3 regions of the Micromonospora sp. NBC_00362 genome follow, and region 1 is predicted to be linked to each of the others. Evidence: riboswitches for the same ligand, from Rfam matches in the RefSeq annotation. Region 1 holds a riboswitch; each other region holds the start of a gene.
The links. Region 1 has a riboswitch for cobalamin ahead of OG992_RS07780 (ribonucleoside-diphosphate reductase subunit alpha). Riboswitches for the same ligand answer to the same signal wherever they lie in the genome.
Positions count from the first base shown of each region.

Region 2: it holds a riboswitch for cobalamin, as region 1 does, so the genes downstream of both, cobN (cobaltochelatase subunit CobN) here and OG992_RS07780 (ribonucleoside-diphosphate reductase subunit alpha) in region 1, are expected to answer to the same signal.
Region 3: it holds a riboswitch for cobalamin, as region 1 does, so the genes downstream of both, OG992_RS01295 (acyl-CoA thioesterase) here and OG992_RS07780 (ribonucleoside-diphosphate reductase subunit alpha) in region 1, are expected to answer to the same signal.

Region 1 covers NZ_JAPENH010000001.1:1,671,685-1,681,973, forward strand. The annotation lists gene OG992_RS07745 (GNAT family N-acetyltransferase) at 1-253, opposite strand, end outside; gene OG992_RS07750 (metalloregulator ArsR/SmtB family transcription factor) at 349-702, shown strand; gene arsB (ACR3 family arsenite efflux transporter) at 699-1,790, shown strand; gene OG992_RS07760 (arsenate reductase ArsC) at 1,809-2,249, shown strand; gene eno (phosphopyruvate hydratase) at 2,231-3,496, opposite strand; gene OG992_RS07770 (MerR family transcriptional regulator) at 3,615-4,529, shown strand; gene OG992_RS07775 (ribonucleotide-diphosphate reductase subunit beta) at 4,990-5,985, opposite strand; gene OG992_RS07780 (ribonucleoside-diphosphate reductase subunit alpha) at 6,042-8,360, opposite strand; cobalamin riboswitch at 8,552-8,769, opposite strand; gene OG992_RS07785 (enolase C-terminal domain-like protein) at 9,202-10,289, shown strand, end outside.
Region 2 covers NZ_JAPENH010000001.1:947,456-957,744, forward strand. The annotation lists gene OG992_RS04115 (RNA polymerase sigma factor) at 1-271, opposite strand, end outside; gene OG992_RS04120 (hypothetical protein) at 399-734, shown strand; gene OG992_RS04125 (MFS transporter) at 742-2,037, opposite strand; gene OG992_RS04130 (helix-turn-helix transcriptional regulator) at 2,096-3,055, shown strand; gene OG992_RS04135 (MBL fold metallo-hydrolase) at 3,149-3,655, opposite strand; cobalamin riboswitch at 3,996-4,125, shown strand; gene cobN (cobaltochelatase subunit CobN) at 4,406-8,074, shown strand; gene OG992_RS04145 (magnesium chelatase subunit D family protein) at 8,071-10,257, shown strand.
Region 3 covers NZ_JAPENH010000001.1:279,698-289,986, forward strand. The annotation lists gene OG992_RS01270 (cytochrome c oxidase assembly protein) at 1-1,579, opposite strand, end outside; gene OG992_RS01275 (copper resistance protein CopC) at 1,638-2,219, opposite strand; gene OG992_RS01280 (Dyp-type peroxidase) at 2,216-3,430, opposite strand; gene OG992_RS01285 (copper chaperone PCu(A)C) at 3,454-4,056, opposite strand; gene OG992_RS01290 (copper resistance protein CopC) at 4,122-6,215, opposite strand; cobalamin riboswitch at 6,346-6,560, shown strand; gene OG992_RS01295 (acyl-CoA thioesterase) at 6,763-7,209, shown strand; gene OG992_RS01300 (zinc-dependent alcohol dehydrogenase family protein) at 7,319-8,311, shown strand; gene OG992_RS01305 (GNAT family N-acetyltransferase) at 8,849-9,781, shown strand; gene OG992_RS01310 (hypothetical protein) at 10,042-10,289, opposite strand, start outside.

The DNA.
Region 1 (10,289 bases):
AGACGGAGTGTTCGACCACACCGGCGTAGACCGTGCGGGTCGAGGTCGGCGAGACGGCGATCCAGCCGAGCACCACCCCGTCGCTGTCGACGGCCACGAAGCGGTGCGCGCTCAGGCGCGCGGCGTCGAACGCCGCCCAGGTCGGGGCGGTGATCTCGAAGCTGGCATTGCCGGCGTCCAGACCGGCCTGGTAGATCGCCAGGACCCGGTCGGCGTCGTCGTCGGTCATGGTGCGCACGGTGATGTCGGCCATCAGCGGGTTGCCTTCCGGAAGAGATCAGATGCCTGTCTCGACGTCCGTCGAAACAGACAGTTGCACACTGATTAGAGAAGTGTCAACCTAGAGGAATGTCGAATCAAGCAGGTCCGACCATGGACGTGTCGTGCTGCGTCCCGCTGGCCGAGCGACGCGTACCGGCCGAGGCCGCCGCTGTGCTCGCGCCCGCGTTCAAGGCCCTCGGCGACCCGGTGCGGCTGCAACTGCTGTCGATGATCGCCTCCGCCGAGACCGGGGAGATCTGCGTCTGTGACCTGACCCCCGCGTTCGACCTGACCGGTCCGACCATCTCGCACCACCTCAAGACGCTGCGCGAGGCGGGGCTGGTCGACGCCGAACGCCGTGGCACCTGGGTCTACTACCGCGCTCGACCGGCCATCCTGCGCCAGCTCGCCGCGCTGCTCACCGTGGCGCCGGCGACATGACGACGACCCTCCAGAGCGACTCGGCCGAGAGCGCGGTCGTCGGCCGCCTGTCCCGACTCGACCAGTTCCTACCCGTGTGGATCGGGCTCGCGATGGCCGCCGGCCTGCTCCTCGGTCGGCTGATCCCCGGGCTGAACAGCGCCTTGGACGCGGTGCAGATCGGCGGGATCTCGCTACCCATCGCGGTCGGCCTGCTGATCATGATGTACCCGGTGCTGGCGAAGGTCCGCTACGACCGGCTCGACACCGTCACCGGCGACCGCCGGCTGCTGATCTCCTCGCTGGTCCTCAACTGGATCGTCGGCCCCGCCGTGATGTTCGCCCTGGCCTGGATCTTCCTGGCCGACCAACCCGCCTACCGCACCGGGCTGATCATCGTCGGCCTGGCCCGCTGCATCGCCATGGTCATCATCTGGAACGACCTCGCCTGCGGCGACCGGGAGGCCGCCGCCGTCCTGGTCGCCCTCAACTCGGTCTTCCAGGTCGTCGCCTTCGGCCTGCTCGGCTGGTTCTACCTCGCCGTGCTCCCCCAGTGGCTGGGGCTCTCCGGCGCCGAGCTGAACGTCTCCGCGTGGGACATCGCCGGTAACGTGCTCATCTTCCTCGGCATCCCGCTGCTCGCCGGCTACCTCACCCGCCGCCTCGGCGAACGCGCCAAGGGCCGCGCCTGGTACGAGGCACGGTTCCTGCCCCGCATCGGCCCGGCCGCCCTCTACGGGCTGCTGTTCACCATCGTGATCCTGTTCGCCCTGCAAGGCGACGCCATCACCAGCCGACCCCTGGACGTCGTCCGCATCGCCCTGCCCCTGCTGGTGTACTTCGCGCTCATGTGGGCCGGCTCCTACGCCCTCGGCCGGGCCATCGGCCTCGGCTACCAACGCACCACCACGCTGGCGTTCACCGCCGCCGGGAACAACTTCGAACTCGCCATCGCCGTCGCGATCGGCACCTTCGGAGTCACCTCCGGCCAAGCCCTCGCCGGGGTCGTCGGCCCGTTGATCGAGGTACCCGTCCTCGTCGGGCTGGTCTACGTCTCCCTGTGGGCCCGCCGCCGCTTCTTCACTCCCCCGCAATCCGCGACCGCGTAACCGGAAGGCAACCCCGACATGAGCGACAGACCCAGCGTCCTGTTCGTCTGCGTCCACAACGCCGGCCGCTCCCAGATGGCCGCCGGCTGGCTGCGCCACCTCGCCGGCGACACCGTCGAGGTCCGCTCCGCCGGCTCCGCGCCGGCCGAGACGATCAACCCCGCCGCCGTGCAGGCCATGCGCGAGGTCGGCATCGACATCACCGACCAGACCCCCAAACTTCTGGAGTACGCGACAGCGGAGTCCTCCGACGTCATCGTGACCATGGGCTGCGGCGACACCTGCCCGGTCTTCCCCGGCAAGCGCTACGAGGACTGGACGCTCGACGACCCGGCCGGCAAGGGAGTCGACGCCGTCCGCCCGATCCGTGACGAGATCCGGGGTCGGGTGGAGAAGCTCCTCGCCGAGCTGAACCTCGCCACCCGACCGGAGGACAGCCCTCAACGGCCTCCGGCGTAGCTGGCGCGCTCGCCGAGCTCTTCCTCGATGCGGATGAGCTGGTTGTACTTGGCCGTGCGGTCGGAGCGCGACAGCGAGCCGGTCTTGATCTGACCGCAGCCGACGGCCACTGCCAGGTCGGCGATGATGGTGTCCTCGGTCTCCCCGGATCGGTGCGACATCACCACCCGGTACCCCGCCTTGTGCGCGGCGTCGACCGTCGCCAGGGTCTCGGTGAGGGTGCCGATCTGGTTGACCTTGACCAGGATCGCGTTGGCGTAGCCGCCGTCGATCCCGTCGCGCAGCCGGTCGACGTCGGTGCAGAAGACGTCGTCGCCGACCAACTGCACGCGCTCCCCCGCCACCGCCGTCAGCCGCTTCCAGCCGGTGATGTCGTCCTCGGCCATCGGGTCCTCGATCGAGCTGATCGGGTACCGGGAGAGCAGGTCGAGCAGGTAGTCGATGTGCTCCTCGACGCTGCGCTGGCGTCCCTCGCCGACGTAGTCGTAGACACCCGCGCGGAAGAACTCCGAGCTGGCCGGGTCGAGGCAGATCCGCACGTCGACGCCGGGCTGGTAACCGGTGTCCTCGATGGCGCGCAGCACGAACCGCAGCGCCTCGTCGGCGTCCGTGACGTTCGGCGCGAAGCCGCCCTCGTCACCGACGTTGGTGTTGTGCCCGGCCGCGGCCAGGGACGCCTTGAGGGTGTGGAAGACCTCCGCGCCCATCCGGACCGCCTCGGCGAACGTCCGCGCTCCGACCGGGGCGATCATGAACTCCTGGAAGTCGAGCGGATTGTCGGCGTGCGCTCCACCGTTGATGATGTTCATCATCGGCACCGGCAGCAGGCGGGTGCCGACGCCGCCGACGTAGCGGTACAGCGGCTGCCGGTGGGCCAACGCCGCCGCCTTCGCGGTCGCCAGGGACACCGCCAGGATCGCGTTGGCACCCAGTCGACCCTTGTCCTTGGAACCGTCGAGCGCGATCATCGTCTCGTCGATCAGGGCCTGGTCCTCCGCGTCGAGCCCGAGCACCGCGTCGGCGATCTCGCCGTTGACAGCGGCGACGGCAGTGCTCACGCCCTTGCCGTGAAAACGCGTCAGGTCCCCGTCACGCAGCTCGACCGCCTCGTTCGCCCCCGTCGACGCGCCGGACGGCACGGCCGCCCGGCCGGTTGACCCGTCGGCGAGGACCACGTCGGCCTCCACCGTCGGGTTGCCCCTGCTGTCGAGGATCTGCCGAGCCCACACCCGACTGATTGCCGTCATCGCACACTCCCTGTTCAAGCTGCCTTTTCGCAGCCAGACTGGCAGGAAACGGCGGCCCTGACACCGCGACGATGGACACGTTGACCCGTACCCCGGGGTGCGGGTTTAGGGTCGCGGGATGCGGGTGGGTGAGTTGGCACGCCGGACCGGAACCACGGTCCGGGCACTGCGGTACTACGAGTCGGCCGGGCTGGTCGTACCCCGGCGGCTGAGCAACGGCTACCGGGAGTACGACCCGATCGCGGTGCGGCTGGTGGCGCAGATCCGCGAGCTGATGGCGCTCGGCCTCACCGTCGAGGAGACCCGCCCGTTCGTCGAGTCGATCGCCGATGGTTCCGACGACACCGACGTGTGCGCGGCGGCGGTGGCCACGTACCGCAGCACCATCACGAACCTCCAGGAACGGATCGGCAAGTTGACCGCCCAGCGGGACGCGCTGGACGCACGCCTGGACGCCGCCGCGACCCAGGTCGTACCCGGCAGTCCCGCCGAAGGCGCCGACCCCACCGCGCTGGTCGGCGTCAGGTTGCCACCGCTGTCCTTCTACGGCACCGACGGCCGCCCGGTCGATCTCGGCGCGCTCGGGGCCGGGCGCAGCGTCATCTTCGTCTACCCACTGACCGGACGACCGGGTGTGGACCTGCCCAACGGCCTGCTGGAGATCCACGGTGCCCGCGGCAGCACCGAGCAGGCCGCCTGGTTCCGCGACCACCACGCGGAACTCCGCGCGGCCGGCGCCGCCCGGGTGTACGGCCTGTCCGCGCAGTCGACCGGGTACCAGCGGGAACTCGCCCACCGGCTGCGTCTGCCCTACCCGCTGATCCCCGACCCGAGACTGACCCTGGCCGAGGCGCTGCGGCTGCCGACCCGCGCCGCCGGCGACATGACGCTCTACGAGCGGCTGACCTTGATCGTCGCCGACGGTGCTGTCGAACACGTCTTCCACCCGATCCCGGACCCGGCGTCGCACCCCCTGCACGTGATGCGGTGGCTCACCAAGCGACGCCAGGCTCCCGGATCGGTCGCCGCCTAGAAGTCGTCGTCGAACGCGCCGCACCGCTCACCGTCCACAGTTACTTCTGCAACATGATCGATGCGGCGGATCGCCAACGAGATTTCTCAAAGACCGCGAGCTGGTCGAGGGCCATCCAGGCAAAGGTGTCTACGTCGCAGAAGCCCAGAGCTGAGCGCGCCGCTTCCTTGATCGATTGATGAGAAGTAGCCCAGCACCGTCGCGTTTAGACGGACTGGCTGTTCGCCAACCCCGCGCTACCTCGTCGATCATGGAGTTGTGGTGGGCGACAAAGTGCCCGCACAACACCAATCAGGCACCATAACTCCATGATCGACGAGACCGGACCGCCCCTTCCCCCGCGATCTTGCACTTCCTGTCGCGACATAACAGGGCATTGCGCGCATACCGGCGACCGAAACTGCAAGATCGGCGCGGACGGGGTGGTCCTCACTGGCAACGCGTGGGCCGAGGTCGCCGCCTAGAAGTCGTCGTCGAAGGCGACGGTGCCGGTCACCCCGACCTGGTACGCCGACACCCGCCGCTCGAAGAAGTTGGACAGCTCCTGCACGTCCTGCAACTCCATGAAGCCGAACGGGTTGCTCGAACCGTAGTGCGGCGCGATGCCGAGCTGGGCGAGGCGGCGGTCGGCGACGTGCTGGAGGTACTCCCGCATGTCGGCCAACGTCAGACCGGGCACACCGTGGCCCACCAGGTCCTCGGCGAACTGCACCTCACACTCGACCGCCTCGGTGAGCATCCGGCGAACCTGGTCGGCGAGGTCGTCGTCGAACAGGTCCGGCTCCTCGGCGCGGACGGTGTCGACGACGTCGAACGCGAACGCCATGTGCATGGACTCGTCGCGGAACACCCAGTTGGTGCCCGAGGCGAGGCCGTGCAGCAGCCCGCGGGAGCGCAGGAAGTAGACGTACGCGAACGCGCCGTAGAAGAACAAACCCTCGATGCAGGCGGCGAAGCAGATCAGGTTGAGCAGGAACGTGCGCCGGTCCTCGCGGGATCGCAGCTCCCGCAGGTCGGTCAGGGAGTCGATCCACCGGAAGCAGAACTCGGCCTTACGACGGATCGAGGGGATGTTCTCGATGGCCGCGAAGGCCTCGAAGCGTTCGGTCTCGTCGGGCACGTACGTGTCGAGCAGGTTGAGATAGAACTGGACGTGCACGGCCTCCTCGAACAGCTGGCGGGACAGGTAGAGGCGACCCTCCGGGCTGTTGACGTGCTGGTAGAGGTTGAGCACCAGGTTGTTGGCGACGATCGTGTCACCGGTGGCGAAGAACGCCACCAGGCGGCTGACCAGGTGCCGTTCGGCCGGCGACAGCTTGTCCAGGTCGGCGAGGTCGGCGTGCAGGTCGACCTCCTCGACCGTCCAGGTGTTGCGGATCGCGTCGCGGAACCGGTCGAAGAAGTGCGGGTAGCGCATCGGGCGGAGAGTCAGGTCCATCCCGGGGTCGAGCAGCATGTGCGTGGTCCTCGTGTCGGTGGTGCTGGCATCGGTGGTGGCGGCGTCGGCGGGAGTCACTGGCAGGCCTCGCACGACTCGGGGTTCTCCAGCGAGCAGGCCAGCGCCTCCGCGTCGACGACGACGGGTGCGACGGCGCTGACGGTGGCCTGCTGGATCCGCGTCGCGGGGCGCGAGCGCAGGTAGTAGGTGGTCTTCAGCCCGGCCTTCCACGCGTACAGGTACATCGAGGAGAGCTTGCCGATGGTCGGCGCGGCCAGGAACAGGTTCAACGACTGGGACTGGTCGATGAACGGGGCGCGGGCGGCAGCCAGGTCGATCAGCGCCCGCTGCGGCAGCTCCCACGCGGTGCGGAACAACTCCCGTACGCCGGCCGGCAGCTCGGCGATGTCCTGCACCGACCCCTCCGCCCGCTTGATCGCCGAACGAATCCGCTCGGTCCACAGACCGCGGGCCTTCAGCTCGCGTACCAGAGCGGTGTTGACCTGGAGGAACTCCCCCGACAGGGTCTCGCGCTTGAACAGGTTGGACACCTGCGGCTCGATGCACTCGTAGCACCCGGCGATCGAGGCGATGGTCGCGGTCGGTGCGACCGCCACGAGCAGCGAGTTGCGCAGCCCGTACGCCTCGACCCGCTCGCGCAGCGCGTCCCACCGCGCGGTCTGCGTACCCTCGACACCCCACAGGTCGGGCTGGAGCTGGCCTCGCGCGGCCCGGGTCTGCGGGTACGCCGGGTGCGCGCCGAAGTCGCGCGCCAGGTCGGCGGAGGTCTCCAGCGCGGTCAGGTACAGCTCCTCGCTGATCCGGGTGGACAGCTCGCGGGCGGCCGGCGAGTCGAACGGCAGCCGCAGCGCGAAGAACACGTCCTGTAGGCCCATCAGCCCGAGCCCGACCGGCCGCCAGCGGGGGTTGCTCGCCGCCGCCTGCGCGGTCGGGTAGTAGTTGATGTCGATGACCCGGTCGAGGAAGGTCACCGCGGTCCGCACCGTGGCGCGCAGCCGCTCCCAGTCGATGCCGCCGTCGGTGAGGTGTGCGGCGAGGTTCACCGAGCCGAGGTTGCACACGGCGGTCTCGGTGTCACTGGACACCTCGACGATCTCGGTGCAGAGGTTCGACAGGTGCACCACGTTGCCCGGCTCGGCGGTCTGGTTGCAGAGCCGGTTGGCGGCGTCCTTGAAGGTCATCCAGCCGTTGCCGGTCTGGGCGAGGGTCCGCATCATCTTCCCGTACAGCTCCCGTGCCGGAACCTGCCGCACGTAGCGGCCCTGCGCCTCGGCCTCCCGGTACGCGGCGTCGAACCGCTCCCCCCACAGGTCGGGCAGCTCGGGCACCTCGTGCGGGTCGAACAGCGACCACAGCTCGTCGGCCTCGACCCGGCGCATGAACTCGTCTGGAATCCAGTTGGCCAGGTTGAGGTTGTGGGTGCGCCGGGCGTCCTCGCCGGTGTTGTCCCGCAGTTGCAGGAACTCCTCGATGTCCGGGTGCCACGGCTCCAGGTAGACGCAGGCCGCCCCCTTGCGCCGGCCACCCTGGTTCACCGCGGCGACGCTCGCGTCCAGCGTGCGCAGCCACGGCACGATCCCGTTGGACTGCCCGTTCGTGCCCCGGATCAACGCGCCGCGGGAGCGGACCCGGGAGTACGCGATGCCGATGCCACCGGCGAACTTGGACAGGTTGGCGACCTGGGCGTACCGCTGGTAGATGGAGTCCAGCTCGTCGAGCGGGGAGTCGACCAGGTAGCAGGAGGACATCTGGGTGTGCCGCGTCCCGGAGTTGAACAAGGTCGGTGAGCTGGGCAGGTAGGCCAGGCTGGACATCAGTCGGTAGAAGCCGACCGCCTCGTCCGCCGTCCGGGCCAGGCCGCAGGCCACCCGCAGCAGCCAGTACTGCGGGGTCTCCAGCACCAGTCGGCTGGTGGGGTGGCGCAGCAGGTAGCGGTCGTACACCGTGCGCAGGCCGAAGTACTCGAACCGGCGGTCGCCGTCCGGGTCGATGGCGTGGTCGAGCGTCGTGGCGTGCGCGTCGACGAACGCGGCGGTGTCGTCACCGATCAGGCCCTCGGCGTGGCCGGCCCGGATCGCCGCGCTGAACGAGGTGATGCCCTGTCGACGCACCTCCTTGTCGACGTAGCCGGCCAGCAGCCGCGCGGCGAGGCGCGAGTACTGCGGCTCCTCGCCGATCATCTCGGCCGCGGTCTGGATGGACAGCCGGTCCAGTTCGGCAGTGGTCGCGCCGTCGTAGAGGCCGCTGATGGTGCGGGTGGCCACCCGCATCGGGTCGACGTCGGTCAGGTCGTCGGCCCACCGCTCGACCGCCCGGACGATCTTGTTCACGTCCACGGGTTCGGTGCCGCCGTCGCGCTTGCGGACCTGCATCGGCGTCCGCCGCAGGATCGCGTCGCCGCTGGCCGGGACTACCTCGGTGACTGTCACCACTCGCTCCTCGGAGTTCGAGACCTGGTGGTCCGGACGCGAGGAGACAGACACCGGCGGACGCCACGCCAGCACGGCGTGGGTCAGGTGGCGTCAGCCGTCCCACGCGGCCTCGGACCGCCGCCCACCCGGGTGCGGGTACGCGGCGCGCTGGCAGGTCTTCGGACTCGCGGGCACGACCGGACTCGCCGGTCTCCTACTGGCCGTCGCTTCCCAGGCCGATTGGTGGCCCAGTGCTGATGACGGCGGTCGTTCCCACTCACCGCTGCGGGACAGTCCCGGATTTCCACCGGGTTCCCTGTTGCCTCGACCGCCCCGGATGAGCGGCCGAACCAGCTGCGCTCGACACCATATATAGGGACACAGCCGTTGTCACACCCCACATGTCGGTCTCGGGCGTGTCGGCGACTCACTCGGTGACCACCGTCACCACCCCGGCCGACCACCCCACGCCGACCGAGGCCGGGCACCAGAGACCGGACTCTCCCCGCGCGTGTCGACAGTCGACAAAGATTTGATGTATCGAGGCCACGGCACCGTAGAGTGCTCCCATACGTCGACGTCAATGCCTTGGCGCGAGGGGGAACATCCAATCTCCACAACCCGCCACCCCCGCCACCTTCGCCCGTCTACCGGCACGATGGGCGACAAGGCGGAACGACCCTGCGGCGCAAACATCATATGTCTGTGGGCCTACGGTGATCGACATCGTTGACGGGCTGGAGCAGCCCTCCGTATACTCCCAGTGATCATCTGATCTTTAGCCGAGCCGGGCGAGGAGCGCATGCCGCAGATCACCGCCGTCACCGTCGAAGACGTCCGCTTCCCCACCTCCCTGACCGCTGACGGGTCAGACGCCATGAACAAGGACGGCGACTACTCGGCGGCCTACGTCGTCCTGCACACCGACGGCGTCGACGGCGCGGGCGCGCCACTCGCGGGGCACGGCCTGACCTTCACCATCGGCCGAGGCAACGACATCGTCGCCGCGGCGGCGGTCCACCAGGCACAGCTCCTGGTGGGCCTGGACGTGGCGACGATGGCAGCGGACATGGGCGCTGTCTACCGCCTCCTCACCTCCGACTCGCAACTGCGCTGGCTCGGCCCGGAGAAGGGTGTCGTCCACCTGTCCCTGGCCGCCGTGTTGAACGCGTCGTGGGACCTGGTCGCCCGACTCGCCGACAAGCCGCTGTGGCGGCTGCTCGTCGACATGTCCCCCGAGCAACTCGTCGACATCGCGGACCTGCGCTACCTGTCCGACGCGCTGACCCGCGACGAGGCACTGGCCATCCTGCGGGCCAAGGAGGGCACGAAGGCCGCCCGCCTCGCCGAGCTCGACCGGACCGGCTACCCCGCCTACACCACCTCCGCGGGTTGGCTCGGCTACGGCGACGACAAGCTGCGCCGGCTGTGCCAGGAGGCGGTGGACACCGGCTACGGCTACGTCAAGCTCAAGGTGGGCGCCAACCTCGACGACGACATCCGCCGATGCGCTATCGCACGCGAGATCCTCGGGCCGGATCGCAACCTGATGATCGACGCCAACCAGGTGTGGGACGTCGGTCAGGCCATCGACTGGGTCACCGCCCTCGCGCAGTTCACGCCACTGTGGATCGAGGAGCCGACCAGCCCCGACGACATCCTGGGCCACGCCGCCGTCCGCCGCGCCGTCGCTCCGATCGGCGTCGCCACCGGCGAACACTGCCACAACCGGGTGATGTTCAAGCAGCTGTTCCAGGCCGAGGCCATCGACTTCTGCCAGCTCGACACCGGCCGGTTGGCCAGCATCAACGAGATCGTCGCCGTGCTGCTGCTCGCCGCGAAGTTCGACGTCCCGGTGTGCCCACACGCCGGCGGTGTCGGCCTGTGCGA
Region 2 (10,289 bases), 720 kb from region 1:
GCAGGTTGCGGGTCTCGTTGGCGACGATCGCGAGCAGCCACGACCGGAAGGACGCGTCACCCCGGTATCGGGACAGCTTCCGGTACGCCTTCACAAACGCCTCCTGGATGACGTCCTCGGAGTCCGAGCCCGCGCCGAGCAGCACCGCGGTCCGGTACGCGGACGCGGTGTGCCGGGCGACCAGGAGGTTGTACGCCTCCAGGTCACCTGCCCGAGCGCGGGTGACGAGCGCCTCGTCGTCCAGGGGAGCCTCCGTTCGGATCACACTCATGACACCGCCCACCCGCCGCGGGTTCCACGGGGATTTCCCGACGTGGGTCAGCTCTCTCCCATCCGGCGTGCAGCGTATTGCCAGGAACCGGTGCTGCACTGGAGGGACGTCGAGGAGAGGGGCGGGCATGAGCTGGTTCAACCGCCGGTCACGGGGTGCCGAGGCGACCCCGACGAAGCTGGACCGGGAGGCGACCCGCGACGACCTCGCGGCGCTGGAGGCGTTCGTGGCCACCCGGCGCGGGGTGGAGTTCTACCTGGAGCCGGAGACGACCGCGACGGACACCACTGTGGTGGCGATCGCGCACGACGGCGAGTGGATCCGCCGCCGTACCGGAACGCCGCGCGCGGCCGGGTCCATCGCCCGCAAGCACGCGGTGCCGCTGTACGAGGCGGCGCGCACCGGCTACCCGGAACGGATGCGGACCTGGAGCCGGGCCCACCCGGAGCGCCATGCCCGCTGAGGCCAGGTCAGTGCGGCTGGGCCGGCGCGGGTTCGTGGAGAGCGGTAGCGCGGGCCTGCACCAGTCGGAATTCGGGTGAGGTGACAGTTCGTACCGTCACGGTGAGCACCAGGACGCAGAGAGCTGCTCCGCCCCAGAAGACCGCTCTGACGCTGACCAGTTCGGCGGTGAGGCCGGCGGCCAGGGCCCCGAGCGGCATGGAACCCCAACTGGTCAGGCGGCTGACCCCGCTGTAGCGCCCCATCATCTCGTCGGGCACGACGAGTGCGCGCAGCGAGCTGTAGGTGACGTTCCACGCGCCGGAGCCGGCGCCGCCCAGGACGGTCGCCGCGGCGACCAGCCGGGGGGACGAGGTGATGGCCGGTGTTACCAGCAGGACGGCGAAGCTCGCCATCGACGCGGCGAGGACGACCCGCCGTCCGAGGCGGCGGGTGAGAAAGGGTGCGGCGGAGGCTCCCACCACGCCGCCCACCCCCAGGGCTCCGATCAGCAGGCCGTATTCCGCGTGGCTCAGGTTCATCGGTCCGGGTGCGATCGCGTAGACGGCGATGACCGCCATCCAGGCCGCCCAGCACCCGCTCGCCGCACCGGCCACCAGCAGCAGGGACCGCAGAATTCTTGCCTGCCACACGTACCGGATGCCCTCGCGGATGTCGACGCGGAGGCCCGGAAGCTTCGCCCTCGGTCCGGGGTGACCGCTGCTGCGGTAGTGACCGGTCATGACTGCCAGTGCGAGTAGTGCGCCTGCGTAACCAACGCCGCCGGCACCGAGTGCCACGGCCAGTCCGGCGGCGGCGAGCAGACCACCCAGCGGGGGCCCGATGAACTCGTTGGCCGCGGTCTCGGTCGCTGTCAATTTCGCGAACGCGGATTCCATGCGACTGCGGGGTATGACCATCGGCACGACCGACATCCGGGTGGTGTCGGCGAACACCTCGGCGGTGCCGAGGAGCAGCGCACCCGCGTACAGGCCGGCCAGCGGGAGGGCGTCCACGAGGACGGCGCCCACGAGCACGGCGAGGACCAGGGCGCGCGCGGCGGCCATCGTCATGATCAGGCGCCGGTGGTCCACCCGGTCGGCGAGGGCACCGGCGGGCAGTGCGAACAGCAACCAGGGCAGGGTGTTGGCCAGGGTGGCACCGGCGACCAGCGCAGGGGAGTCCGTCATCGAGACGGCCACCAGAGGCACTGTCAGCTTGACGACGCCGTCAGCCAGGTTGGTGATGGCGGCACCGGCCCACAGGGCGTTGAAGTTCCGCGTGCTCACTGTCGTCGGGTCGCCTGGTTGGGTGTCGCTGTGCATGGCCAGGAGCTTGCGACATCCTGCGGCACCTCCCTAGAGTTTCGACTGGAGGCGAAACGTGGCGGTGTTCCTGGTCGACGCCGAAGTGATGGCGCGGGCGCGTTTCGGCACCTCGCAGCTCACCGAGACGTTGGGGGCGCTGAATATCCTGCGCCGGGCTCAGCCGCTTCCGTGGCATCGGGTCTGGCGGGACCAGCACGTCGATGCCTTCCGGGGCTATCTCGACGGTGACCCGGTGACCCGGGCCATTCTGGCGCACGCCATATCGTCCTCCTGGATGGCCGACTTCCTGACGGTGCCGCCCGCCCGTCCGGACATGACGCTGGACGACGAACTCGTGGAGCTGGAATCGCTGCCGGATGACCGGATCCGTGCCGATCTGGCCCACGTACGTTCTCCGCTGGCTGCGGAACTGCGCGGTTCGGGGTTGGCGAGCCGGACGGCCGCTCTCCTGCGCTGGGTCTGGCACCACACCATTGAGGCGGATTGGCCGCGCCGGCAGTCGGTGCTGCGCGCCGACGTGGTGTCCCGGATCTCCCGGCTGGGCCGGGACGGATGGTCCGGGGTCCTCAACGACATGAGGCCCGGCACGCGCTGGCTGGGCAACGGCCGGCTGCAGGTCGAGGAGCGGCCCTACCCACCGTCCGACGTGCGCGGCGGGACGCTGACGTTCTTCGCGGCCCACTGCCGGGGAGGCTGGATCTCCTGGAGGTTGCCCGACCGCTTCGGGATCGTCTATCCGGTGACGGGAATCTTCGCCGAGGCGGCTCTCACCACCCCGGATCCACTGCGCCGCCTGCTCGGGAACGCGCGGAGCACGATTCTGGTGCAGGCGGCTGAGCCGGTCAGCACCACGGCCGTGGTCGCCGCGACCGGGCTGCCGCTCGGTACCGTCGGTGGTCACCTGCGCGTGCTGACGGATGCCGGTTTGCTCCAGAAGCGCCGGTCAGGCCGGGAGGTCCTCTACTGGTGGACGGATGCGGCACGGACGCTGGTGGCCGGGGCCTCATCGTTCTGAAGGGTCACGGCGTCAGGTGCCCGCACCCGGTGCCGGAGAGCGTTTGCCGCCTGGATCAGGCGCCCTCGACGGCCGAGCGGGCCTGCTCGAGCGTCATCGGCTCCCGCCGCCGACGTGGCGTAGCTCGACCCCGACCGGCAGCTCGTCCAGGTCGGCGAAGGTGCGGGTCGGCGGCAGGATGGCGAAGTCTTCCCAGGACGCCATCGCGCGTGCGCGGGCTGAGAAGCTCGGGCGGAGGCGGGCATCGGCGCGTATCTGCTCCTGCAGGTAGGGGTGGCTCCACGGCCGGGCGGCCTCGGCGCGCAGCAGCGCCACGGCCGTCTCGTGCCCGACGATCTCCACGCCGGGCCAGGCGCAGGCGCCCCACACGTGGTCCCAGTGATGGTGGGTGTAGACCAGCCAGCGCGGCTCCGGAAGCCCGGCGGCGGCCAGCGCGGCCTGGATCTCGCGGGCGTGCGCGGGGCTCTGCCCGGCGTCGATCATCACACTGCCGCGTTCGTCGGCGACGACGGCGACACCGGCCTGGACCGCCTCCGGGTCGGGATCGCCCGGATACTGCCAGACACGGCCCGCCAGGTGATGGAACTGCGGGGCGACCATGATGATCGACCTCCGAGATTGATCGCGGACACTGGTGTGGCGTTCGCCGATCCTAGGTGAGGGTGTCGGCCGGCACCGCCCTGCCGGAGGATCGGCGCAGGTCAGGACTCGTCCGGCCACCTTTGCTCTGCTTACCTATAGGCGCCGGTGACGCTCCGTGTCTGGTGCACATAGGTAAGCAGAGCAAAGGACGTCGCACATTGATCTGAGGCATTCCGTCGCGCGGAGTCGCGCTCGTATTAATCGTTGAATCTCGATGAGTCCCGTCCGCCCGGCGGGGTCGGACCGGCGTTGACCGGCGGCGCGGCGGTGTGGCAGCATTCGCGGCCTGACGGCAGTGAAGGAAGTCGGTGCGAATCCGACGCGGTCCCGCCACTGTCACCGGGGAGCGATCCCCCCTCGTGAGTCACGGCCGTGTGTCTGCGGTTGGAAGGCCGGGGGAGAGCGTCGATCCGGAAGCCAGGATACTTCGGCCGTCGGGACGTACCCCAGGGCGTGGACACCCGAGGAGGACCCGATGACGCACGGCGTCTCATTCATCGACGACTATCGTCGTATCGCGCTCCAGGCAGTGCGTTCCAAGGACACCGGCCACCGGCACCGCTGAGCTGATCGCCCGGCGCTGTCCGGCCCCGACGCATGCGTCGGTGCGCCGTTCGCGCGGGCCGTCGTACCGGCTGACGCCGTACCCACTCGCATCGCCCCGGTCACCCCCGTGAGGGTCCAGGGCGTCACTTTCCGGAGCATGCCGTGCGCATCCTGCTGCTGTCCACCGCCGACACCGACCTGCTGGCCGCCCGCGCCAGCGGCGCCGACTACCGGTTGGCCAACCCCGCCCGAGTCGCCGCCGAGGAGGTGCCCGCCCTGCTCGACGGGGTCGCCCTCGTCGTCGTACGCCTGCTCGGCGGTCGGCAGGCGTGGGCGGATGGCCTCGCCGCGGTGCTCGCCACCGGCGTGCCGACGGTGGTGCTCGGCGGCGAGGCGCTGCCCGACGCCGAGCTGATGGCCATCTCCACGGTGCCGTCCGGGGTCGTCACCCAGTCGCTGGTGTACCTCGTGGAGGGCGGTCCGGACAACCTCGGGCAGTTGGCCCGGTTCCTCTCCGACACGGTGCTGCTCACCGGCGAGGGATTCGCCGCACCCGCGCCCACCCCGGCGTACGGCGTGCACGGCGAACACCCCGCCGACCCGGACCGGCCCACAGTGGGAATCGTCTTCTACCGGGCACACGCCCTCGCCGGCAACACCGACTTCGTCGACGTGCTCGCGGACGCGGTCCACAAAGCCGGCGGTAACCCGCTGCCGATCTTCTGCGGCTCGCTGCGCGGGCTGACCGCGGGCGCCGGCCCACTCGGGCTCTTCGCCCGCTGTGACGCGCTGCTGGTCACTGTGCTCGCGGCCGGAGGTGCGGTCGCCGCCGACGCCTCCGGTGGCGGCGACGAGGACGCCTGGGACGTCGGCGCACTGGCCGCCCTGGACGTGCCGGTCATCCAGGCGCTCTGCCTCACCAGCACCCGCGCGCAGTGGGCCGACAGCGACGCCGGCCTGTCCCCGCTGGACGCCGCCATGCAGGTGGCCATCCCCGAGTTCGACGGCCGGATCGTCACAGTGCCGTTCTCGTTCAAGCAGATCGACGCCGACGGGCTCTCGGTCTACGCCGCCGACCCCGAGCGGGCCGCCCGGGTCGCCGGGATCGCGGTGCGCCACGCCCGGCTGCGGTACGTGCCGCACGCCGACAAGCGGGTCGCCGTGGTGCTCAGCTCGTACCCCACCAAGCACTCCAGGGTCGGCAATGCCGTCGGATTGGACACGCCGGCCTCGGCGGTCCGGCTGTTCGCCGCGCTGGCCGAGGCCGGCTACGACCTGGGTGACGCGCCACCGCCCGGCGACGGTGACGCGCTGATCCACGCGCTGATCGCCGCCGGTGGTCACGACGTGGAGTGGCTCACCCCGGAGCAGTTGGCCGCCGCCGAGGCCCGGATACCGGGGTCGACGTATCGGCGCTGGTTCGACCAGGTCCCGGCCGAGCTGCGGGAGCGGATGCGGGAGCACTGGGGTGAGCCGCCGGGCGAGCTGTACACCGAGGGCGGCGACATCGTGCTCGCCGGGCTGCGCTTCGGCAACGTGGTGCTGCTGATCCAGCCGCCCCGCGGCTTCGGGGAGAACCCCATCGCCATCTACCACGACCCGGACCTGCCGCCCAGCCACCACTACCTGGCCGCGTACCGCTGGCTGACGGCGCCCGCCGCGGACGGTGGCTTCGGCGCGGACGCCGTCGTGCACCTGGGCAAGCACGGCACCCTGGAGTGGCTGCCCGGCAAGGGCCTCGGCCTGGCCGCGGACTGCGCGCCCGACGCGGTCCTCGGCGACCTGCCGCTGGTGTACCCGTTCATCGTCAACGACCCCGGCGAGGGCACCCAGGCCAAGCGGCGAGCGCACGCCGTGGTGGTCGACCACCTGGTCCCGCCGATGGCCCGCGCCGAGACCTACGGCGACCTGGCCAAACTGGAACAACTGCTCGACGAGTACGCGACAGTGCAGGCCCTCGACCCGGCCAAGGTGCCCACCGTGCGGGCCCAGATCTGGGACCTGGTGCGCGCCGCCGAGCTGCACCACGACCTGCACGCCGAGGCGATGCCCGACGCGGACGACTTCGACGACTTCGTGCTGCACCTCGACGGGTACCTGTGCGAGGTCAAGGACGTCCAGATCCGCGACGGGCTGCACATCCTCGCCGACGCGCCCACCGGCGAGCCCCGGGTCAACCTGGTCCTGGCGGTGCTGCGCGCCCCGCAGATCTGGGGCGGCGCCCGGGCCCTGCCCGGCCTGCGACAGGCACTCGCCGTCGCGTACTCCCTCGACGAGCAGGAACTGCTCGCGTCGCCGGGACAGCGACTGGCGCTGCCCGCGGCGCTGACCGACGTGGTGGACGGGCCGGCCGGCACCGCCGCCGACGCGATCGACCTCATCGAGGCCCTCGCGCGGCGGCTGGTCGTCGGCATGGAGACCCTGGGCTGGGCCGTGGACACTGTCGACGCCGTGGTGGCCGAGGTGACCGGTCGGTCGATCCCGGACGTCGCCGCGGTGCTGCACTTCGCCGCCACCGAGCTGGTGCCCCGACTGGACCGCACCACCGACGAGCTGACAAACACCCTCGGCGCGCTCGACGGACGGTTCGTGCCGCCCGGCCCGTCCGGCTCACCCACCCGGGGCCTGGTCAACGTGCTGCCCACCGGCCGCAACTTCTACTCCGTCGACCCGAAGGCCATCCCCAGCCGCAACGCCTGGGACGTCGGGGTGGCCCTCGCCGACTCGCTGCTGGCCCGGCACCTCGCCGACACCGGGGCGTACCCCCGCTCGGTGGGGTTGACGGTGTGGGGCACCAGCGCCATGCGGACCCAGGGCGACGACATCGCCGAGGTGCTCGCGCTGCTGGGCTGCCGGCCGGTCTGGGACGACAGGTCCCGGCGGGTCACCGGCATCGAGGTGGTGCCGACCGCCGAGCTGGGCCGCCCCCGCGTCGACGTCACGGTGCGCATCTCCGGCTTCTTCCGCGACGCGTTCCCGCACGTGGTGGCGCTGCTCGACGACGCCGTCCGGCGGGTCGCCGCCCTCAACGAGCCGGACGAGGAGAACTACCTGCGCGCGCACGTCGCCGCCGACCTCGCCGAGCACGGCGACGAGCGGCGGGCCACCGCCCGGATCTTCGGCTCCAAGCCCGGCGCGTACGGCGCTGGGCTGCTGCCCCTGATCGACGCCCGTACCTGGCGCAGCGACGCCGACCTGGCCGAGGTGTACGCGGTGTGGGGCGGCTACGCGTACGGCCGGGGCCTGGACGGGCGGGAGGCGCGCGCCGACATGGAGCGCTCGTTCGCCCGGATCGCGGTTGCGGTGAAGAACCAGGACACCCGCGAGCACGACATCGTCGACTCCGACGATTACTTCCAGTACCACGGCGGGATGGTGGCGATGGTCCGCCATCTCACCGACACGTCACCGCAGGCGTACGTGGGTGACTCGGCGATGCCGCACGACGTGCGTACCCGCACGCTGGGCGAGGAGACCCGGCGGGTGTTCCGGGCCCGGGTGGTCAACCCGAAGTGGATCGCCGCGATGCGTCGGCACGGCTACAAGGGCGCGTTCGAGCTGGCGGCCACAGTGGACTACCTGTTCGGCTACGACGCCACCGCCGGCGTGGTCGACGACTGGATGTACGAGCACCTGGCCGCCGCGTACCTCTTCGACGACACCACCCGGGAGTTCCTGGAGAAGTCCAACCCGTGGGCGTTGCGGGGCATCACCGAGCGGCTGTTGGAGGCCGCCGACCGGGGGCTGTGGGCCGAGCCGGAGCCGGCCACCCTCGACCGGCTGCGCGACACGTACCTGGCCAGTGAGGGCGATCTGGAGGACCGGGCATGACCGCGACCTACCCGTTCAGCGCGGTGCTCGGCATGGCCGACATGCGGCTGGCGTTGCTGCTCAACGCGGTCTCCCCGGCGATCGGCGGGGTGCTGGTCCGGGGCGAGAAGGGCACCGCCAAATCCACCGCCGTCCGGGCCCTCGCCGCGCTGCTACCCCCGGTGCGCCAGGTGGTGGGCTGCCGCTTCGGCTGTGACCCGGCCGAGCCCGACCCGGCCTGCCCGGACGGCCCTCACCCCGCCGACGCCGCCGCCGAGACCCGTCCGGCCCGCCTCGTGGAGCTGCCGGTGGGCGCCGCCGAGGACCGGGTGGTTGGCGCGCTGGACCTGGAGAAGGCGATCGGCGAGGGGGTACGCGCCTTCGAGCCGGGCCTGCTCGCCGCCGCGCACCGGGGCGTGCTCTACGTCGACGAGGTCAACCTGCTGCACGACCACCTCGTCGACCTGCTGCTCGACGCGGCGGCGATGGGCCGCAGCCACGTCGAGCGGGAGGGCGTCTCGGTCAGCCACGCGGCCCGGTTCCTGCTGGTCGGCACGATGAACCCGGAGGAGGGGGAGCTGCGCCCGCAGCTGCTCGACCGGTTCGGGCTCACAGTGGAGGTGGGCGCCAGCCGGGACCCGGAGATCCGGGTCGAGGTGGTCCGCCGCCGGCTGGCCGCCGACGCGGACCCGGTTGGCTTCGCCGCCCGCTGGGCCGACGCCGACGCGGAGATCGCCGGCCAGGTGGCCGCCGCCCGCCGCCGACTTCCCGGGGTACGACTGCCGGACGCCGCGTTGCGGCAGATCGCCGAGGTGTGTGCGGCGTTCGACGTGGACGGGATGCGGGCCGACATCGTCACCGCCCGGACCGCCCTCGCCCACGCCGCCTGGCACGGCCGGGACCGGGTCACCATCGACGACGTCCGGGTGGCCGCCCGGCTGGCGCTGCCGCACCGCCGCCGCCGCGACCCGTTCGACACCCCGGGGCTGGACGAGAAGCGCCTCGACGAGGCGTTGCAGCGCGCCCAGGACGCCCACCCCGACGACCCGGACGACGCCGGCCCCGACGACAGTGGCCCGGACGGCGGCGGCCCGCAGGGCGGCGGCCCGGCGGGTGACGGAGGCCCAAACGGGGGCGGCCCAAACGGGGGCGGCCCGAGTGGCGGCGGAGCGCAGGGCGGCAACGGCGTCGACGAGGGTGAAGCCGGGTCGACGGAGCACTCGACGGCGCGGAACGGCGCCGGCCCCGAGGGGCGCACCGACGGCTCGGACGACACCGGCGGCTGGCCGCAGCACCAGCAGGGCGACGGCGGCCAGAACTCGCGTCCGCGCGGTGGCCGGCAATCGGCGACCGGTGCCGACGACCCGACCGGCGGCGGGGAGTCCCAGCCGGTGGCCGTACCCCGGGGTGGCTTGAAGGCGCGGGTGCTCACCGCGCCCGGCGTGGGTGACGGGGTGCCGGGCCGACGGTCGCGGGCCCGCACCGGGCGGGGCCGCACCACCGGCGCCCGGGTGCCGGCGGGCCGGGTGGGCGCGCTGCACCTGCCGGCCACGATCCGCGCCGCCGCGCCCCACCAGGCGGCCCGGGGCCGGGTCGCCGGCCCGCTGCGACTGCGCCGGGACGACCTGCGCGAGGCGGTTCGTGAGGGGCGCGAGGGCAACCTGGTGCTGTTCGTGGTGGACGCGAGCGGCTCGATGGGCGCCCGACAGCGGATGACCACAGTGAAGGACGCGGTGCTCGCCCTACTCACCGACGCGTACCAGCGGCGGGACAAGGTTGCGGTGATCGCGTTCCGCGGTGGCGGCGCCCGGACCCTGCTGCCGGCGACCTCGTCGGTGCTGGCCGCCTCGACCCGGCTGGCCGAGCTGCCCACCGGCGGGCGTACGCCGCTGGCCGAGGGGCTGCTCGCCGCCGCGGACCTGTTGCGGGTGGAGCGCCTGCGCGACCCGAAGCGCCGCCCACTGGTCCTCATCGTCACCGACGGGAGAGCCACGGCAGGCACCCGCCCGCTGGACCGGGCGGCAGCGGCGGCCGGCATCCTGGCCGCCACGGGGGCTCCGTGCGTGGTCGTCGACTGCGAATCCGGCCCGGTCCGACTGCACCTGGCCGCGCGCCTGGCCACCCAGCTGAACGCCCCAAGAACCCCCCTCGAAGCCCTCACCCACCCCCACTCCCGCGATCTTGCACTTTCTGTCGCGGCATAACGGACCAAGAGCGCATATGACCAACAGAAACC
Region 3 (10,289 bases), 1.4 Mb from region 1:
TGGCGGTGTAGATGCCCAGCGCGACGAGCGGATGGGTGAGCAGTTTCGTGAGCCGGCTGTGCACCGCGATCAGCAGCCACTCCCGGGCACCGCGTACCCCCGGGTCGGTTGGTCGACGCAGGGTGCGGAGGGCGAGGGTGATCGGCGCGCCGCCGACCAGCAGGATCGGCACCAGCATCGACAGCGCCATGTGCTGGGCCATGTGCGCGCTGAACAGCACGTACGCGTAGCGGGCGACACTGAGGTTGGTGGTCGCGGCGAGCAGCAGCAGCCCGCCCACCCAACTTGCCGTCCGGGCGAGAGGCCAGGGGTGCCCTCCGATGTGCATCCGTCGCACGCCGGCCAGGTAAGCGCCGATGCCGAGAGCGCAGAGGGTCAGGAAGAACATGTCCGGCAGCGGCTGTCCGAGCAGGTTGCCAGCGGTGGGTGCGGTGGGCATCGGGAAGCCGAGCAGTTCGGTGATCGGGTCGGCGTCGGTGCCGGCTTCGGCGACCGGAGTGGGGCTGCGGGAGAGCGCCACGGCCAGCCCCACCGTGGCGGCGAACACGATCAGTTCACCGGCGGCGAGTCGGCCGAACGCCCATCGCCGTCCAGCGCGCAACGCCGGCAGGGTGCGGGAGCGGTGTACCGCGCCGAGCGTGCCGAGGATCAGCAGGGCGGCGAGCTTGCCGAGCACCAACCAGCCGTAGCGGGAGTGCCAGAGTTGGTCGACCGGACCGAGGCGAACCGCGGCGTTGGCTGCCCCGCTGACAGTCACGGCGACGAAGCAGCCCAGGGCGAGGCGGCTGTACCGGGCGGCGGCGTCGGCCAGCAGCCGACTGCGTCGTACCACCAGCAGGGCGATGAGGGCGCCGATCCACACCGCGGCGGCGAGGATGTGCAGGGCCAGACTGGTGACGGCGATCTGGTGGTTACCGGCCCCGGCGGAGTGCCCGGTGAAGGCCGGGGGCAGCACCGCCACCAGGGCCAGGACCGCGACGGTAGCGGCGAGCCCACGGGACACCCCGAATCTGGCCAGCAGCGCCACGACCACTGCCAGTGTGGCCTGGAGTGTGAGCGACTGGCCCTGCGAGATGGTGGTGGCGAAACTGACGACGGTCGCGGGCCCGAGCGTCGTCAGTGGTTGGCCGAGCAGGTCCGAGGCGGTCAGCGCGATCAGGGACAGCGCCGTCGCCGACCAACCGAGCGCGGCGACACCGGCCCGCCGCAGCAGCAGGTAGCCGTGCGGCGAGACGCTGCGTCCGTCGCCGGGCAGCAGGAACGCGGCGGTCACCAGCATGCCGACGGTGACGGTGGCCAGACCGTCGGACAGCAGCCGGAACACGGGTAGTGCCCTGGTCGTGATTGGTCCCGCGTCGGGGAGGCCCGGGATCGCGGACGTGAGCGCGCCCCCGACCCGGAGGCCGAGCACCAACAGTGTGACCGCCGACGCGACGGCGACGACAGTGACCAACCAGCCGGAGCCCGGAAAACCTTTGTTTCGGACGGCGGACGGGGCTGGACCGGTCGGAGTTACCGCGACGGTGCGGGCACCGCTCGGATCGTCGATGGTGGACTGCCGTGGTTCTGTGTCGGACACGTGTTGACCTTGCTTGGTGAGGTGATGGGGCGAGCCGACCGCACGAGGGAGGGTCGGATCAGCGCCGGGCCGCCCGCAGCCACAGCAGCCCAGCCGTCACCAGGACGAGAAGGGCCAACGCGGCAGCCGCGACGAGTATGCCGGCGCTCGGACCGCCGCCGGACTTCGCGGCGGCGGCGGACGGGGCGGGTACCGACGCGCTGACGTTGGCAACCGGCGCGGCGCTGGACGTCGGATCGGCCACAGTGAACGGATAGGACCCCTGCACCGGGTGCCCGTCGACGGAGACGACCCGGTAGGCGACCGTGTAGGTCCCGTTCGGCAGGGTGTCGGTCACCTGGACCGTGCTCTTCGCGCCGGTGACCACCGGCTCGCCGATAGGAAGCTTCCGCTTGCCGGCGTCGGTGAGCACGATGGTGGTGAACGCCGGGTCGAGTCGCTGCATGAATTCGAGCGTGACCTCGGTCGGTGCGCTCTGCACCGTCGCGTCCCGGGCGGGCGTGGCCGTCTTGAGCGAGTTGTGCGCCCAGGCCGGGCTGGCCGGGACGAGCCCCGCGACGAGGACGGCGAGCACCGCCGCGCCGAGCCGGACGGCGGTGGGGCGGGACGACGGTACGGTCATGACGGTGGGCGTGGTCATCCGAGCACCTGCTCGCCGATCCACCCGCCCGGTTGACATCCGGGCGGGATGGCGAAGACAGCGGACCCGATCGGCGTGGTCCACTCGTTGAGCAGGTCCCGATCGGCCAGCCGGCGCTGGATGGGCAGGAACTGTCGGGCGATGTCGGCCTGGTACGAGGTGAAGATCAGGCCGCTGTCCGCGTGGCCCTCCACCGTCGGCACCCCGTCGTAGTTGTAGGGCCGGCGCAGGATCTTCAGCCGGTCGTCGGTGACGTGAGCGCGGGTCATGTGCGAGAAGTCGGGGATGACGGTGAGGCCGTCGGCGTCGGTGGCGGCGAAGTCGGGTTCGTCGTGTTCGGCGGTGCCGGTGAGCGGGGCGCCGGTGTCGAGCCGTCGCCCGACGGCCAGTTCGCGGTCGGTCCGGCCGAGCAGGTCCCACGTTTCCATGTTCATGCTGATCCGCCGGAGGACCACTGTCGTGCTGTCACGCAGCCACGCCGGGCCGTCCGGGACCCAGAGGGCGGTGTCCATGGGCGCGCCGGGTCGAGGGTTGGCGGTGCCGTCGAGCTGACCGAACAGGTTGCGTTGGGTGTGGCCGCCCGGCTCGACACCGGGGCTGCGCCGGAAGCCCTGCTGGACCCACCGCACAGTGGCGAATGGTCGGCTGTCCTTGATCAGGACCCGCTGGGCGTGGGCGACGGAGATCGCGTCGTCAGCGCAGATCTGCAGCAGCAGGTCGCCGCCGGACCAGGCCGGCTGAAGCCGGTCGATGCGGAACGACGGCAGTTCGGTGACCGATGCCGGCCGGCGGTCGTCGACGGCGGCCGCCCGGTAGAGGCCCGGCCCGAAGCCGAAGGTCACTGTCAACCGTGCCGGCAGCAGCCCGAGTTCGGCCTCGGTGTCGGCCAGCGCGGGTCGGCCCTGGGTGAGCCGCGCGGCATCGTCGGTGAGCAACCGCAACATCCGGCCCAGCGCGGCCCGGTCGACGCCGGCCCGCAGTGTGAGCGCCACGAACGACGCGTGCGCCTGCGGTTCGGTGGCCACCCCGGCCTGCCGGGCGCCGTGGAACGGCTCGACCAGCCCTCCGACGGTCGCCACGGGCGTCGTGTCGGCGGCGGTCGCCGTCGGCGGCCCGGTCCTCCCCGCGCGGGTGCCGGCGATCGCGGCACCACCGGCCAGGGCTCCGCCGGCGGCCAGTGCTCCGCCGGTGAGCAGGCCGCGCCTGCTCACCGGCCGGACCTGTGGTGTCCGCGTCACGATGCCGGGCTCATGCTCATCTCCGGCGTGGCGCTCATGCTGGGCATCGGCTCGCCGTGCCCGGGGGCGTAGCTCTCCTGCGCGCCGGTGAACGGCTTGGCCATGGCGCGGAACTGCTGGGTCTTGCCGTCGGCGAAGGTCAGGGTGACTGTCAACTCGTCGCCGGCCTGAACGGGCTTGGTGAGGTTCATCAGCATGAGGTGGTCGCCCCCGGGCTCCAAGGCGTGCGTGCTCTTGGCCTTGATCACGATGCCGCCCTGCTTCTGCCGCATCACCATCTTGCCGTCCTTCATCGCCATCTCGTGCAGCTCCATCGGCGACAGCGAGGTCGTGGCACTCGTCACCGTGACATCGGTGTCGCCGTCGTTGACCAGGGTCCCGAAGGCCGCCGTCATGCCCTTGTCGGCGGCCTTCACCCACGGGTCACGAATGCCGAGCACACCAGCGTCCGGGTTGGCCGAGGCCGACGCGGGCGGGCTCGCCTGCGCTGTCGACGGAGAGTCGGACGAGCCGCAACCGGCGACGCCCACCGTCAGGATCGCGGCGGCGAGGATGGCGGCCGAGCGGCGGCGTGAAGCGTTCGGGCTGGTGGTGCGCATGTGTTCTTCCTCCGATGGTTGCTGCTGGGAGGTTGGTCGGCCGCAGCTCGGAGAAAGTTCCGGACTCAGGGAACGTTGATCGTGAACTCCCCGGTGTGCACAGTGCCGGCGACCTGGAAGTCGAAGAAGGCCCGGTACCGGCCTGAACTCGGCGCGGTCAGCCAGAACTTGACGGTCCCGTCGACCAGTTCCTGCTCGGGGTGGACGTGCACGTAGCCGAGGTCGCCCTCACGGACGACGACCAGGTGCCCGTACGAGCCCAGGTACCGTTCCAACTGCGCCGGTACGGTCGGGTCGGCGCTGACCTGGAAGTGCATCGGCGCCGTCACCCCCACCGTCGGGGCGCCGGTCATCGAGACCGTGTACGGGCCAGCCGTCGCCTGTGCCGCCGCGGGCGGCAGCACGGTCGGGTTGTGCGCGCCGGGCACCGTGTGGTCGACGCCGAGCACGAGGGGCTGCTGCTTGCCGTCGGCCGCGGTGACGGAGAAGTCGGCGTAGACGCGGTAGCCCCCGGGCCGGGCCAGCGTCAGGGGGACACTCCAGGTGCCTTCGGGTGCCATCGTCGGGTGCAGGTGCTGGTAGCCGGACAGGTCGCGGCCGACCACGATCAGGTGCAATGGCTTGTCGTGGACGACAGCGAAGGTCGTTGCCGGCTGCCTGTCGGTCCCGACGATGCGGAACCGGTAGTCGGCGCGTACACCAGGGGGTTGGGACCGCTCCAGCGGTTGCAGGGTGTACCCACCGGCGCTGACCGTCGTGCCGGTCGCCAGCGTCGCGCCTGTCGCGTCGTCACCCCGATGCGTGTGCGGCCCGGTGCCCGCCGGGTGTTGGTGCCCGTCGGTCGCGGAGCCCACCTGTCCCGAGGCGGGCGATCCGCCGGCTGACGGTCGTGCGTTGCTGGTCGCCGGACTCTCGTCGGCGGTGCCGATACGGGCCAACCCGAACCCGGCCAACAGGGCCGCCACCAGGCCACCGACGAACAGCGCCAGGTGGGTGTTGCTCAACCGGGACCCAGGCGTCGCGGCGGCGAGGTCCGTGTCGGGCCGTGGTCCGGTGTCGACTGTCAGCTCGTCGTCCGTGCTGGCGAGGGCCGTGGTCACCTGATCGGTAGGCGTCGGATCGACCGCAACGCCCGTGCGGGCCGTGACGACCGTGGTGCCCTTGCGCGCCGCCGGCACTGTGGCGGGCCGCCGTTTGTCGCTCGCAGTACGCGCGACGACGCCGGTCGCCGCACCGGCCTTGCCCCCGACGGTCTTGCCAGCGGCGGTCTTGCCGCCGACGGTCTTGCCCCCGGCGGTTTTGTCCCCGGCGGCCTTGCCGCCGACGGTATTGCCAGTGCCGGCCCTATTCGTGGTACGGGCGCCACCGCCGCGTCGACCGGAGGTCGCCGCCGAGGCACGGCCCCGGCCGGTGGGTGTGCCGGCGGATCGGCGACGCCAGACGACGAACCCGACCGCCGCCCCGACCGCCGCGACCGCCGCCGCCCAGCCGGCCCAGGCCGGTGCCCCGGGACCGCTCTCCTCGGTCGACCCGGTCGACGGGGCCGCCGCGGCCGGCGGGGTCGACGGATCGTCGGCGGTGGTCGGCACCGCCGAGGCCTGCCCGGACGAGTTGTGCTGCTCGGTGGCGGTCACCAGCGCCGGGTCCGGTTGGGTCGACGGCGGGCTCCACCCCTTCGGCGCTGCCGTCACCCGACCGTCGTAGCGGAAGGTCAGGGTGCCCCGCACGGTGTCGCCGTCCGAGGCGACCGACAGGTAGCTCACCGAGTACTGGCCCTTGGCGGGCAGGTGGGCGACGGACACCACCGCGGGGAACCCCGTCGTGTACTCCCGTGGCTCGAACTGACCGTTGACCAGGAAGTACTCCCGTACCGGCTTGTCCAGTGGCTTCGGCTCCCCATACGACCAGCCGTTATCGACACGGACGCCGCCCGGGGCGGTGATCGTGAAGAACGCATTGGCGGCGGCCTTCTCGGTGAAGTACAGCCGCACCTCCGTCAACGGCTCGCGCACTGCGGCGCCGCTCGCCGGTGTGGACATGGCGAGGGTCCCGTGCGCGGCGGCGGGTTGGGCGGACGCGAGGAGGGCGACCGCCGAGGCGAGGAGGAACGCGAGGAGGCCCGAGACCACCCGCCCGCAAGTCTGGGGGAGACGACGCATCTGGATATCCTCACCCTCGCGAGACTTTTTTCAATAGCTGGCGATCTTCTTCCTCAGACGACAAAAGTTGACGATCAGGCCATCCGTCGCCGCGGCGGGACGCCCCGGGTGGACACATTCCCTGGCCAGCTATGCTGCCGACGGCGCTGGTTCGCCCCGTCGTGACCGGCGGGGCGTCGTAAGAGGGAACCCGGTGAAAATCCGGGGCTGCCCCGCAGCGGTGAGTGGGAACGACCGCCGTCATCAGCACTGGGCCAACGGCCTGGGAAGCGACGGCCAGTAGGGGACCGGCGCGACCGGTCAGGCCCGCGAGTCCGAAGACCTGCCGGCGCCGCGTACACAACCGTGTGCGCTGCCGTCGGCCTCGCGGGTGGGCTGAGCGGGTGACGGGCCGTGCGCGTGGTGCACGGCCAGGTCCTCGTCAGCGTGTGTCCGCGACCCGGCGGTGTGGTTTCCCGAGGGACGGACTGCCGCTGTGCATGACACCACCACCACCACCATCGCCGGCCGAGCGCCGTCGGCGTCGCACCTGACCCTTTCGCAGATCATGGACCAGCACCACACCAACCTGATGGGTACGGTGCACGGCGGCCGGATCCTCAACCTCATCGACTCCGTCGCCGGTGTGGTCGCCGCCCGGCACTCCGACGGGCCGGCGGTGACCGCCGCCATCGACGAGACGGCGTTCCTCCGCGCGGTGCGGGTCGGCGACGTCGTGCACGTCGACGCCCGGATCACCTGGGCCGGCCGCAGCTCGATGGAGGTGGCCGTCAAGGTGACCGCCGACCGGTGGGACCGGGCGGTGCCGCCCACCGACGTGGCCACCGCCCACCTGGTCATGGTCGCCATCGACGACGACGGTCAGCCTCGGACGGTGCCGCCGCTGCTACCGGAGACCGACGGGGACCGGCGTCGGTACCGGGAGGCGGAGATCCGCCGGAAGCACCGACTGGCGCTGCGACGCGCGTTGCTCGACGGTGCCGAAGACGACTGACCAGCGCTCGGGCCCGCCCGTGGCGGCGCTGGCGCGGTCCGAGGAACCCGCCCCGCCGCCTATCCGGTCGGATAGCGTCCACGTGAAGCCTCGATCACGGAGAGTGTGGATGGTTATGCGCGCTGCGGTGTTGCGGGAGTTCAACGTTCCGCTGACGGTCGAGGAGATCGATCAACCCACCCCCGAGCGCGGGCAGGTGCTGGTGCGGATCGTCGCCAGCGGGGTCAACCCGCTCGACACGAAGATCCAGGCTGGAAAGGCCGCGCACGCGCGTGTCGAGCTGCCTGCGGTGCTCGGCCTGGACCTCGCCGGTATCGTCGCGGCGGTCGGCGCGGACGTGACCGGCTTCGCGCCGGGAGACGAGGTGTACGGGCTGTGCGGGGGCGTCGGCGGCCTTCAGGGCTCGCTGGCCGAGTACGCCGCAGTGGACGCCCGGCTGCTTGCCCACAAGCCGAAGGCACTCTCGATGCGGGAGGCCGCCGCGCTGCCCCTGGCGGCGATCACCTCCTGGGAGGGGCTCGTCGACCGGGCTGGGGTCCACGCCGGCCAGAAGGTGCTGGTGCACGGCGGTGCCGGCGGGGTCGGATACGTGGGTGTGCAACTCGCCCAGGCGCGCGGCGCCGAGGCGTACGCCACGGGCGGGCCGGCGAGCATGCGGGTGATCGAGAGCCTGGGCGCCGTGCCGATCGACTACACGACGAGCAAGGTCGAGGAGTACGTCGAGAGGTACACCGGCGGCGAAGGGTTCGACATCGTCGTCGACAACGTCGGTGGCGCGACGCTCGACGCGTCGTTCGCGGCGGTACGCACCTACCACGGGCACGTCGTCAGCGCGCTGGGCTGGGGCTCACACTCGCTCGCCCCGCTGTCGTTCCGAGGCGCGACCTATTCCGGGGTGTTCACCCTCTTGCCGATGCTCACCGGCCGGGGCCGCGAACACCACGGCGACATCCTGCGCGAGATCGCGGCGCTGGCCGATGCCGGCGCGTTGCGCCCGCGACTGGACCCGCGAGCGTTCACGCTCGACACGGTCATGGACGCCCACGACCTGGTTGCCGGCGGCACCGCCGAGGGCAAGGTCGTCGTGGACGTCGCCGGTTGAGCCGAGCCGTTCGTTCCCGCGGAGTGCTCTGTGGTTCTGCGCAGCGGTCGACAAGGTTCTAGGTGGCCTTGCAGGGGAGTGTGCGCAGGTCAAGGCAGTGAGCTGTTGGTGGGCCTGGCCCCGCAACTGGGAGCAGATTGGGTGCAGGTTGGCGAAGTGGTCAGGCGTGTTGTTTCGGGATGGCTGGCGCCGGCCCTAAACAGGGTCGTAAGGAACCACGCGCGGCGGTGCAGGAGCGAACTCTTGCTCTAACCCATCAGGCCGATGGTTGCGATGACCACATCTCGTTCAGCCGGTAGGTGAGGAACCTGCCACCGTCGGAACGTTTGCCCAGACGGGAACAAGGTCGTTCGCCCGGTAGGGCGCTCCACCTTGTCCCCGTCCTGGGGAGGCTGGACGGTCTACGACTGCCCAACGAGGAGATCCGCTTGAGTCCGCAGGGACTTGAGCCGCAGGCACTGGAGCCTTGCTCTAGCCGAGCGAGAGGAGCCCTTCCGTCCGCGCGAATCATCCTCTGAGCTTCGCTAGCCTCTGCACGTGATCTCCTACCGCGCTACCGCCCCCGCGGACCTCGACCGCGTGACGCCGTGGATCGTGACCGAGCCCGTTGGGTGGATCCCCGCCGACCGTTACCTGGCCGATCTGGCCGAGGACATGTACCGACCGGAATGGACATGGATCGCCGAGCACGACGGCCAGGTCGTGGGACGGGCATTGTGGTGGGGGCCGAAGGGGAGCCCGCATCCGGTCGCGCTCGACTGCCTCGACGTGGATCCAGCCCTGGACGACCGTGCCGCCGTCGCCGCCGAGCTGATCAAGGCCGCGCTGGCCGGATTCCCGGAGCCGGTGGAGTACAGCATCGAGGTCACCGGCGGCTGGCGTGACGATCCGGCCACCTTGGCGGCCGTGGAGTGGCGGCGGGCGGCGGCGCACGCGGCGGGCCTCATCCGCGAGGTGGAGCGGCTGCAGTTCGAGTGGGCGCCCGCCGACGGGGTACCCCCCGCGGCCGGCAGGCTACGGTTCACCGAAGCCTCCGACGAGGAGTTCCTCGCGGTGTTCAGGAGAATTGCCGAGGGCAGCCTGGATGCCCAGACCCGTGCGAACCTGGCCGCCAAGGGCGTGGACGCGACCGCGCGCGAAGATATGGACTTCTATCTCAGGGCGCCGGGTAAGCGGGAGTGGTGGCGGATCGCCTACACGCGCGACGGCGAGGTGGCGGGCATGGCGATTCCCTCCGCGACCCCGTACAACGTCAACGTCGGCTATCTCGGGGTGGTGCCGGAGTTCCGCGGGCGCGGCTACGTGGACGAGGTGCTCGCCGAGATCACGCGCCTTCACGCGACCAACGGCGAGTCGCGCATCACCGCCACCACCGACATGGGCAACGCGCCTATGGCAGCCGCTTTCGGTCGCGCCGGCTACCGCAACACGGAGTTCCGGATCAACCTTTCCAACGACGTCCAGCCATAGACGAGGAAAGGTCGGTGCCGACATTGCAACGCACGAGCTCGGACCGCCTTGCCGAAGCTACGGATCAGAAGGTGCGAGCTCGTCGTCAAGCGGGCTGGACTACCGCGCAGCCGGAGTGCGTGCCGGCGGCTCGTTGGATGAGCACCCCTCAAGACATCCGGATCTGCCCGGCGACTCGCGGAGACGGTAGGGCGACTTCCGTACATGTCAATGACGATGCATTCGATCGAAGGTGAAACCGTACTGGAATTCGCAAGGTTTCAGATATTCGTATAAAGCTTGGTCTGAATGCCTGTGTCAGAGATGCCCTCCAAAGGCACGACGACGTCGGCAAAGAAGGATTGATCGCCTAGCCCTGTCACTAAGTATGCGTAGAAGGCTCGTCTGTGCGTCCAGACGACGGCGCGGTCGAGGAGCAACAGCCCTTCAGCCGCCGGTGCGGCGAAGCCTCGCTCGCCGGACGTGGCGACGATGGCGGCGACAACGGCCGTCGCGATGACCTTGTCGG